Regions from separate parts of the Pseudonocardia aurantiaca genome, predicted to be linked through region 2. Evidence: riboswitches for the same ligand, from Rfam matches in the RefSeq annotation. Region 2 holds a riboswitch; the other holds the start of a gene.
The links. Region 2 has a riboswitch for S-adenosylmethionine ahead of ABD143_RS04170 (FAD-dependent oxidoreductase). Riboswitches for the same ligand answer to the same signal wherever they lie in the genome.

Region 1 (4,954 bases), on a different contig from region 2:
TCGACCGGCTCTGCGCGTCCGCGCTGGACGAGCAGGGTTCGGCGCGTGCCATCGAGAAGGCCATAGGTGAGCTGCGATGATCGATCTGGACGGGGTGGTCTGGCGCAAGTCCAGCGCCAGCAACGGCAACGGCGGCGGGTGTGTCGAGGTCGCTGATCTCCCGGACGGGGGCCGTCTCGTCCGCGACACCAAGGACGAGGGCGCAGGTCCAGTCCTGCGGTACACCGCCTCGGAGTGGCAGGCGTTCGTCGCGGGTGTGAAGCTCGGCGAGTTCGACTGACGCCGCATTCCTCTACAGCACGGAGGCCCTCAGATCCCGGTGATCCGGGCGTCTGAGGGCTTCTGCTGTTTCGCGTCAGCCCCCGCAGCCCGGCGCGAGCAGACCTGTGAGACCCACGCCCAGCGGGTCGGCCGGGCGCGGGTCGGGCACCGGCGTCCACCGCCCGTCGACCACCGCGTAGTCCCACCCCGGTCCGTCCGCCACGAGCGCGCGGACGCCTTCCACCAGCCGGTCCACGTCGGACGTGCTCGTGCTCAGCCCGAGGCTCGCCCGCACGGCGCAGCCGTCGGCGGTGCCGGCCAGGCGGGCCAGTAGCGGGTGCGCGCAGAACTTCCCGTCGCGCACCCCGATGCCGTGCTCCGCGGAGAGGACCGCGGCGACCAGGCCGGCCGGGTACCCGTCCACGACGAAGGAGGCGACGGCCACCCGGTCCGTGGCGTCCGGCCAGACGTTCAGGGTTCGCACGCCCGGGACGGCGGCGAGGCCGGTCTCCAGCCGGGCGAGCAGGGCGCGTTCGTGGTCGAGAGCGTCGTCGAGCACGGCGTCGAGGCATCGGCACGCCTGCGCGAGCGCGGCGGCGCCGAGGACGTTCGGGGTGCCGGCTTCGTGGCGGTGCGGCGCGGCCGCCCAGGTCACCTCGCTGACGCCAGAGGCGTTCGGCACGGCCACCGCGCGAACGGCGCCCCCACCGGCGAGGTAGGGGGTGGCGTCGTCGAGCCAGTCGCGGCGCCCCACCAGCGCGCCCGCGCCGTACGGGGCGTAGAGCTTGTGGCCGGAAAGGGCGAGGTAGTCGATGCCGGCGCCGGCGATGTCGATCCGCCGGTGCGGGGCGAGCTGGGCGGCGTCGACGACGACCCGGGCGCCTGCCGCGTGGGCGATCGCGGTGATCTCGGCGAGCGGGAGGATCTCGCCGGTCACGTTCGACGCGCCCGTCACGGCGAGCAGCGCGGTGGGTTCGGCGGCGAGCGCGGCGCGCAGGTCGGCGAGGGTCTGGGCCACGGTCGGCGCGGCGGGGAGCACCCGGCCCGTGCGCCACGAGATCAGGTTGGCGTGGTGCTCGACGTCGAGGCGCAGCACGCGCCCAGGGACGCAGCCGGCCAGGAGGTTGAGCGCGTCGGTGGTGTTGCGGGTGAACACCACGACGTCGTCGCCGCGGGCCCCGACGAACCGCCCGACGGTCTCGCGGGCCTGCTCCAGCACCGCCGTGCACACCTGGGAGGCGTAGCCCGCCCCACGGTGGACGCTCGCGTAGAAGGGCAGGAGTTCGGTGACGTGGTCGGCCACGCCTGCGAGAGCGGGGGCGCTCGCCGCGAGGTCGAGGTTGGCGTAGCGCACGCGGTCGCCGGTGACGAGCGGCACCTCCAGCTCGGCTCCAATGAGCCGGGGGAGGGGCTGCGTGGAGGCGGCGGCTGCGGGACGGGCGGGCAGCACAGCGGTCATGACGGTCCTCCGGACCCTCTTCAGGACCCGGTGTCGTGACGGGTCCGCGCTTGCCGCCGTGGGTGCACGGCGGCCTGGTCGTCACCCGGAGCACCCCACCGCGGAGGAGGGTTGCCGGCCAGCGAGCCGGGGCTTGGCGCTGGCGCTCTTGACCTGACAGCGAAGGTACGGGCGGCCGGGCGGGCCGGTCAAGCCGGCCCGCCCGACCGTCACACGACCTCGTTCAGCTTTCCCGTGGCGACGTCGAAGACGAATCCGCGGATGGAGTCCTTGCGCGGGACGAACGGGTTGGCCTTGATCCGGGCGATCGACTGGCGGACGTCCTCCTCCAGGTCACCGAAGGCCTCGGCCGCCCATTCGGGCTTGATGCCCGTCTCGTCCTGCACGGCCTTCTTGAACTCGTCGTCGGTGAAGGTGAGCATCCCGCAGTCGGTGTGGTGGATGAGGATGATCTCCTCGGTGCCGAGCAGCCGCTGGCTGATGGCCAGCGAGCGGATCTCGTCGTCGGTGACCACACCACCGGCGTTGCGGATGACGTGCGCCTGGCCGGGCTCGAGCCCGAGGATCCTGTAGACGTCGAGCCGGGCGTCCATGCACGCGATGACTGCGAGGTGCTTGGCGGGCGGAAGCGGCAGGGGACCTTCGAAGGACGCGGCGTACCTGGCGTTGTGGGCGAGCAGTTCGTCGGTGACGGACACGGCGGATCTCCCGTTCGGGGAGGGACGGTGGACGCGGGGCGGCCGCGCCACGGCCTCAGGGCAGATGGGAGTGCGCAGGAAATGCGCGCTCGTGGGGCCCGGGCCGCGACGCGGCCGGGCGACAGAACTGGTCGAACTGCTCGCCTCGCCGGCCCGGCCAGAACTGCTCCAGGACCATGCGCATCACGCCATCAGTGAATCGCGGCGGACCCGTTCCGGCAACCCCTGTGGCCAGCGGGTGCAGCACCCCGCCCGTTGGGGTTGCCGCGGCCCCGCTGAGCTGGGCAAGCGACGGCCGACGACTGCCACTGCTGTCAAGGAATGCCGGCGTCGGACATTTTGCGAGCGGAACTGTCCGGTCATTTCGGTCCGTGAATGGCGCACGACACAGTTCCCCGGGAAGCGCTTGATAATCGGCTCCTCAGATACGTACCGTCGGATCGCGGCCGGCGACGGCCGCCACCATCCAGAGCGGCTGAGAGACCTGGCTCGACGACGCCGCAGCAACCCCCCGCGCGAGCGGGAACGGGTGCTACCGCCGGGAGCGATGGAGGTCGCCGTGCCGGGTCCGGGGAGCACCCCGCTGCACACGACGTGGCACGCCTGGCGCCACCACATCGACCTCTGCCGCACCAGCGCGGCGCTCTGTCCGGCCTGACGCTCCGACGATCCCCGAATCCAGAGCGCGCGCCGTCGACGACGGTGCGGTGGCCCGTAGAAGGACCCCAATGATCGCGTTCCCCGTCCGAGCAGGCCTGTTGGCCGCCGCCGCCGTATTCCTGACGGCATGCGGCGGTGGCGCCGCGCCGGCAGCCGGCGCCGACCCGGGCACTCCCCAGCCCGGTGGCACCCTGCGCTTCGCCGTCAGCAGTGACCAGGGCTGCGTCGACCCCCAGCAGGTCAGCAGCAACGACACCATCTACTCGCTGCGCCAGATCGTCGACTCCCTCACCGACCAGGACCCGAAGACCGGCGAGCTGCGGCCGTGGCTCGCCACGGCCTGGGAGTCGAACACCGACGCCACGGCCTACACGTTCACCCTCCGCGAGGGCGTGACGTTCAGCGATGGCACGCCGCTCGACGCCGAGGCGGTCAAGGCCAACTTCGACCGCGTGCAGGACCTGGGGGCCCGCGGCACGCTGCCCAAGGGCTACCTGGCGAGCTACGCGGGCACCACGGTCGAGAGCCCCACCCGGTTCACGGTGTCGTTCTCCCGGCCCAACGTGCAGTTCCTGCAGGGCACCTCCACCCACAGCCTCGGCATCCTGTCGCCCGCGACCGTCGCGGAGTCGGACGACGCCCGGTGCGCGTCGGCGGTGGGGTCGGGGCCGTTCGTGATCGACTCCTACGTCCGCGACGAGTCGATCGTCCTGACCAAGCGGGCGGGTTACGACTGGGGATCCTCGCTCTGGACGCACCCGGGCGAGGCGTACCTGGACCGCGTCGAGTTCCGGATCGTGCCGGAGTCGGGTGTGCGGGTCGGGGGCCTGCAGTCGGGCGAGGTCGACGCCATCGGCAACCTCGCGCAGCAGGACGAGGCCCCGCTGACCGCGGCCGGGGTGCAGTTGATTGCCCGGCCCAACCCCGGCATCCCGTACAGCATCAGCTTCAACCTCAGCAAGCCGATCGTCTCGGAGCCTGCGGTGCGCGACGCGATCTCGCTCGCGATCAACCGCCCGGAGGTGGTCAGCACCGTCTACACGTCGCAGACCGTGGCCGCGACGAGCTCGCTGGCGTCGAGCACACCCGCCTACGCCGACCAGTCCGCACTGCTCGGGTTCGACGCCGCCCGCGCCGCGTCCACGTTGGACGCCGCCGGCTGGGTGCCCGGTCCGGACGGCATCCGGACGCGCGGCGGACAGCCGCTGACCATCGAGCTGACGTGGTACGCGAACGCGGCCGCTAACCGGCCGACGCTGGAGCTGATCCAGCAGCAGCTGCGGGCGGTGGGGATCGACCTGCAGCTGCGGGAGCGCCCGATCTCCGACAACACGCAGGTCCAGCAGAGCGGCGACTTCACCGCGAGCTGGGGCAACACGACCAGGGCCGACCCGGACATCCTCCGCTCGTCGTACTCGACGGCGGGCAACAACTTCTACCGGCTCACCCCCGGCCCGCTCGACACGCTGCTCGCCGAGCAGGCCGCCGAACCGGATGAGACGGCACGGGCGGCGACGGTGGCGCAGGCGCAGCAGCTTCTCGCCGAGAACCACTACACGGTGCCGGTGGTGGAGCTGACCACGGTCCTCGGCGTCGGGGCCACCACCCACGACATTGCGTTCGACGCCTCGTCCCGGATCTACCTCCACGACGCCTGGAAGTCGGAGTAGCCGTGTCACCGATGGCCCGATACCTCCTCCGGCGCGCCGGCATGGCGGTCGGCGTGCTGTGGGCGGCGTTCACCGTCTCGTTCGTCGTGCTCTACCTGCTGCCGGGCGACCCCGTCGCGACGATGGCGAGCGGCGGGCTCGACGGCGAACCGTTGACCCCGGAACAGCTCGACGCGCTGCGCGCCCGCTACGGGCTCGACCAGCCG
Region 2 (4,954 bases):
CAACTGCAGGATCAGCGGCACCGACCGGAAGATCCAGATGTAGGTCCAGCTGACGGAGCGCAGCAGGGGGTTCGGCGAGAGCCGCATGACCGCGAGAACCGTGCCGAGGACGAAACCGATGACGATCCCGAGCACCGTCAGCTGCAGGGTCAGCACGACCGCCCGCAGGATCGACGGGGCGAAGAGGAACTGCCCGACCGTGGGCCAGTCCCACGCCGGGTTGGTGACGAGCGCGTTGATCGCCATCGCGAGCAGCACCGCGACGACCACGGTCGCCGCCCACCGCCACGGGTGCCGGGACGGAACGACGACGAGCCGTTCACCGGCGTCCTCGGTGGCGGCCGGTGGGCTGTTCGCGGTCACTGCCGCGGTATCGGGAGCTGCGCTCATCGAGAGCTCACTTCCTTCTCGAAGGGGTGCTTGCCGATCTCCTCGGCCGGCAACTCCGGGTCGTAGAGCGGCGTGTAGCCAGTGGCCAGGTAGAGGCCCTTGGCCTCCGGCTGGCGCGGTCCAGTGGTCAGGTAGATCCGGCGGTATCCGCGCGCGGTGATCTCCCGCTCGAGCTCGGTGAGCACCCGGCGGGCCAGACCCCGGCGGCGGTGCGCGGAGTGCGTCCAGATGCGCTTGAGCTCTGCGGTGTGGTCGTCGAAGCGGCGAAAAGCGCCCCCTGCCACCGGGTCGCCGTCGGTGAGCAGGAGGATCAGCCCGCCGTCCGGGGCGCCGAACTCCTCAGGTCGACGACGCATCTCTTCGCCGATGTCGCCGAGCGAATGCCCGTAGCGGGTCGTGTACTCGTGGTCCAGCTCGGTGAGCATCGGCACCACCAGCGGGTCGGTGTAGGCGACCTGGCGAACCTCGAGCGCGGGAGAACTCATCGCAATCCCTCGCTGCGCTCGGTCAGCGCTTCGCGGAGACGCCGTGACACTGATTCGCTCGCAAGCTCGCTCATCGCCCGGCCGCCGCCGCGGGCGCGCGGTCGATCACACCGGTCGCGAGGTCCGCGAGCACCCGTCCCAGCGCTGGGGCGAACGCGAGCCCGTAACCCGAGAACCCCGCTCCCACGACCAGAGGACCCGCCGTATCCAGCAGGAACCTCCCGTCGGAGGTCGACGTGCGGGTACAACCGATCGGTGTGGGCAGCCTGTGGTCGAGCCCCGGGAGGAAGGCGGTCACGTACTCCTGCAGCCTGCGCAGCTGCACAGGCTCCGGCGCGAACGCGTGCCGATGCGGGTGGGTCTGCGTCCCCACGCCGTGGAACCCGAGCTTCACGCGTCCGTCCGCAGTGGACGTGCCGTGGACGCTGCTGGGCCAGCCGTGCTCCGGACCGGTGTGGTGGACGAACGTCGGCCATGCGACGTGGTGAGGGGAGAACGGGGCGACCCCGCCTTGCAGCGGGAACGTCGCGGGCTGCTCCTGTGTCACCCGGAGCCTGGGCAGCTCGACGAGCCCGTCGAGCAGATCCGCGGTGCGCGCTCCCACCGCCACCACCGCCCGGCAGGCGCGGACTGGGCCGCGTGGTGTCTCTACCTCGACGAGATCGTCTCCGCGCACAGCGATCGCCGTCGCCGGCGTGGAACGGTGGACCACGGCCCCGTGCGCCACGGCGGCCGCGGTCAGAGCGGCGACGGCGTGATCGGCGTGAAGACGGCCGGACCGGTCCGGCTGGTGCAGCACCGGGCCGCTGAACACCATCCCCGGCCACCTGTGCGACGCCTCGTCGGCATCGAGCCACTCATGGGCGATGCCGTGCTCGCCGAGGGATCCGGCGAGCGCGCTCGTTCGGCGCGGATCACCGTGGTCGACGCCCCCGGTGATCTGCAACAGCGCTGCGCCCGTCTGGGCCTCCACCTCGCGCCACAGCGGCAGAGCTTCCATGGCGAGGCGCACGTACGGCGCCGCCGAGTAGGACGGCCGGTAGAGCTCCGCCGATCCGTACGGGAAACCGCGCGCACGCCCGGCCTCGAACTGCTCGAGCTGTACCACCTCGCGGCCCCGGCCGGCGAGCTGCCATGCAGCCGCCGCACCGACCACGCCGCCACCGATGACCACGACGTCGACGACTCCGGCGCGCGCGGACCGCGACGGGCGGCGCGCCGCCGGGATGTGCGGGAACGTTGGCATGACTGTCCTCCTACGACACGGACAGCAGGAACCCCCGGCACGGGGCGAATCCACTGTGGACAAAAGACGGCTCCGGCACCGCCGGAATCACCGTCCTACAGAGACCTGACCGAGGCGCGTCAGAGCCCACCCGTACGCGTCAGCGCACGGGAAGCGGGGTGGCCAGAAGGCCGAGATGGGTCAGCGACAAAGAGCGGCCTGCGTGCGGCACAGATCGACGTGCCGACGCTTCGACCAGGTGGACGTCAACCACGTCGACGACCGCGTGGCCGCCGGCCGGGCGTGCGATCGACGCACGATGTCTCCCATCGATCCTGGCGTTAGCACCCGGCGCCGTGAGGCACATGGTTGCTGCGGCTTCGACGAGCCAGATCTCTCGGCCGCTCTGGATGGACGACATCGAATGTAGGCGACCACCCGATGGATCTGTCAATGATGTGACGAACACACGGTGTATCGGGCGCGTCACGACCTGCGGCCCGTGGCCGGATCCGACGGGCCTCGGGTGAGTGGGGCGACGGCAGGGCATGCTCGCCGGTCCAATTGAGTGTTGATCGTTCGGTTTCGAGTATCTATGGTCAGCGCTGCGGCGGACGACGCCGCGGCGAGCCCCGCGCGGAACCGGTGCTCACATCGTGAACGGTGGAGGCTGACGTGCGCTGGTTCTACCGCAGCACCGGCAGCTGTCGCAGGCTGCACGTCGACCTGCTGCGCATCGCCAGCGCCTGCTGTCGCGTCTGACGCTGCGGGCCTCCACCCCGCTGCCGGAACGACCTGCCGACGTCCGGCACCCCCGGTGTGTACAGCGCCGTCGCACCGCGCCGAGCTGCTCCCCCTGATCCTCGCTCCGGCGTGCCCGTCGAGGTCTGCTCGCCCCAGCACGTGATCCCCTGCGCACCACGCCTGGCCTCCATGAAGGACATCCCGATGAGTTCGACCCCCCGTCCCGCCGTACCGCCACGGCGGCTGCCGGCCGCCGTGCTCGCCACCGTCGTGGCCCTGACCGTGGCCGCCTGTGGCTCCGGGAGCACCTCGGCGCCACCGGACGCCGATGCGGGGCCGCCGCAAGCCGGCGGCACGCTCACCTTCGCGGTGGGCAGCGACCAGGGGTGCCTGGATCCGCAGCAGGTCGGCAGCAACGACTCGATCTACTCCCTGCGCCAGATCGTCGACTCGCTCACCGACCAGAACCCCGACACCGGCGAGATCGTGCCCTGGCTCGCCACCGGCTGGCAGACCAACGCCGACGCCACCGCCTACACCTTCGACCTGCGGCCCGGCGTCACCTTCAGCGACGGCACCCCGCTGGACGCCACCGCCGTCAAGGCCAACTTCGACAAGGTGCCCCAGCTCGGCGCCCGCGGCACCCTCCCGAAGAGCTACCTGGCGAACTACCAGGGCACCACCGTCGAGAACCCGACCAGGTTCACGGTGACCTTCAGCGCGCCGAACGTGCAGTTCCTGCAGGGCAGCTCCACCCACAGCCTCGGCATCCTCTCCCCCGCCACCGTGGCCAAGACCGACGACGAACGCTGCGCCGCCGTGATCGGGTCAGGCCCCTTCGTCGTCCAGAGCTACACCCTCAACCAGTCAACCGTCCTCACCAAGCGCACCGGATACAACTGGGGCTCGGCGCTGTCGACGCACACCGGCGAGGCATACCTGGACGGGATCGAGTTCCGCGTGGTCCCCGAGTCGGGTGTGCGAACCGGAAGCCTGCAGTCCGGTGAGGTCGACGCCATCGGCAGCATCGGGCAACAGGACGAAGCCCCACTGACCGCCGCGGGCATCCAGCTACCCGCCCGGGCCAACCCCGGCATCCCCTTCGGGATCAGCTTCAACCTGAGCAAGCCGATCGTCTCCGACCCCGCCGTGCGTCAGGCGATCTCGCTGGCGATCAACCGGCCCGAGCTCGTCAGCGCCGTGTACACGTCCGAGACCAAACCGGCCACCAGCGTGCTCGCCTCCAGCACACCCTCCTACCAGGACCAATCCGCGCTGCTGGGCTTCGACCCCGCCAAGGCCGCCACCATCCTCGACACCGACGGCTGGACCCCCGGCCCCGACGGCATCCGCACCAAAGCCGGCCAACCGCTGACGATCCCGCTCACCTGGTTCGCCAACGCCGGCACCAACCGGCCCGCGCTGGAACTCATCCAGCAGCAGCTCAAGACGGTCGGCATCGACCTTCAGCTCACCGAACGCCCGATCACCGACGCCACGCCCATCCAGCAGAGCGGGAACTTCGTCGCGACCTGGGGCAACCTCACCCGCGCCGACCCCGACATCCTGCGCTCCCAATACGCAACGACCGGCAACAACTTCTACCGCCTCGCACCCGGCCCACTCGACCAGCTCCTCGCCGCCCAAGCCGCCGAAGCCGACCCCGCGAAACGCACCGGCCTGGTCGCCCAAGCCCAGCAGGCGCACCTGCAGAACTACTACACCGTGCCGGTCGTCGAACTCACCACCGTGCTGGGCATCGCCGCAAACGTCCACGACGTCCGTTTCGACGCCTCCTCACGCATCCAGCTCTACGACACCTGGAAGACCCCGTAACCCATCGCCCGTCGGCGTGAGGCGCGACCCGTTGATTGCCGGAGCCGGGCTCTATAGCGTCGATCTCGATTCCGATCGGGTGCACGACCGGCATCCAGGAGGGGGATCACGTGGACGCAGCACCGGAGCGTCGTCGCGTCCCGCTCGTCCGACGGCACCACATCGACCTGTGCCGTACGAGCACGGCGATCTGTTCCCGCTGATCAGTAGCCCACCAGCCCCAGCCGCGCGTCATCGACGTCGCGGTCCCGTTTCCGTCGGCACCTGATCCCCG

Region 1: it holds a riboswitch for S-adenosylmethionine, as region 2 does, so the genes downstream of both, ABD143_RS22655 (aminotransferase class V-fold PLP-dependent enzyme) here and ABD143_RS04170 (FAD-dependent oxidoreductase) in region 2, are expected to answer to the same signal.

The regions. Positions count from the first base shown of each region.
Region 1 covers NZ_BAAAJG010000015.1:106,158-111,111, forward strand. The annotation lists gene ABD143_RS22645 (helix-turn-helix domain-containing protein) at 1-80, shown strand, start outside; gene ABD143_RS22650 (DUF397 domain-containing protein) at 77-280, shown strand; gene ABD143_RS22655 (aminotransferase class V-fold PLP-dependent enzyme) at 356-1,720, opposite strand; SAM riboswitch class IV at 1,762-1,874, opposite strand; gene ABD143_RS22660 (beta-class carbonic anhydrase) at 1,930-2,418, opposite strand; SAM riboswitch class I at 2,878-2,972, shown strand; gene ABD143_RS22665 (ABC transporter substrate-binding protein) at 3,147-4,748, shown strand; gene ABD143_RS22670 (ABC transporter permease) at 4,760-4,954, shown strand, end outside.
Region 2 covers NZ_BAAAJG010000002.1:455,475-460,428, reverse strand. The annotation lists gene ABD143_RS04180 (amino acid ABC transporter permease) at 1-390, opposite strand, end outside; gene ABD143_RS04175 (GNAT family N-acetyltransferase) at 387-875, opposite strand; gene ABD143_RS04170 (FAD-dependent oxidoreductase) at 946-2,121, opposite strand; SAM riboswitch class I at 2,424-2,517, opposite strand; gene ABD143_RS04165 (ABC transporter substrate-binding protein) at 3,049-4,680, shown strand; gene ABD143_RS38105 (putative leader peptide) at 4,791-4,883, shown strand.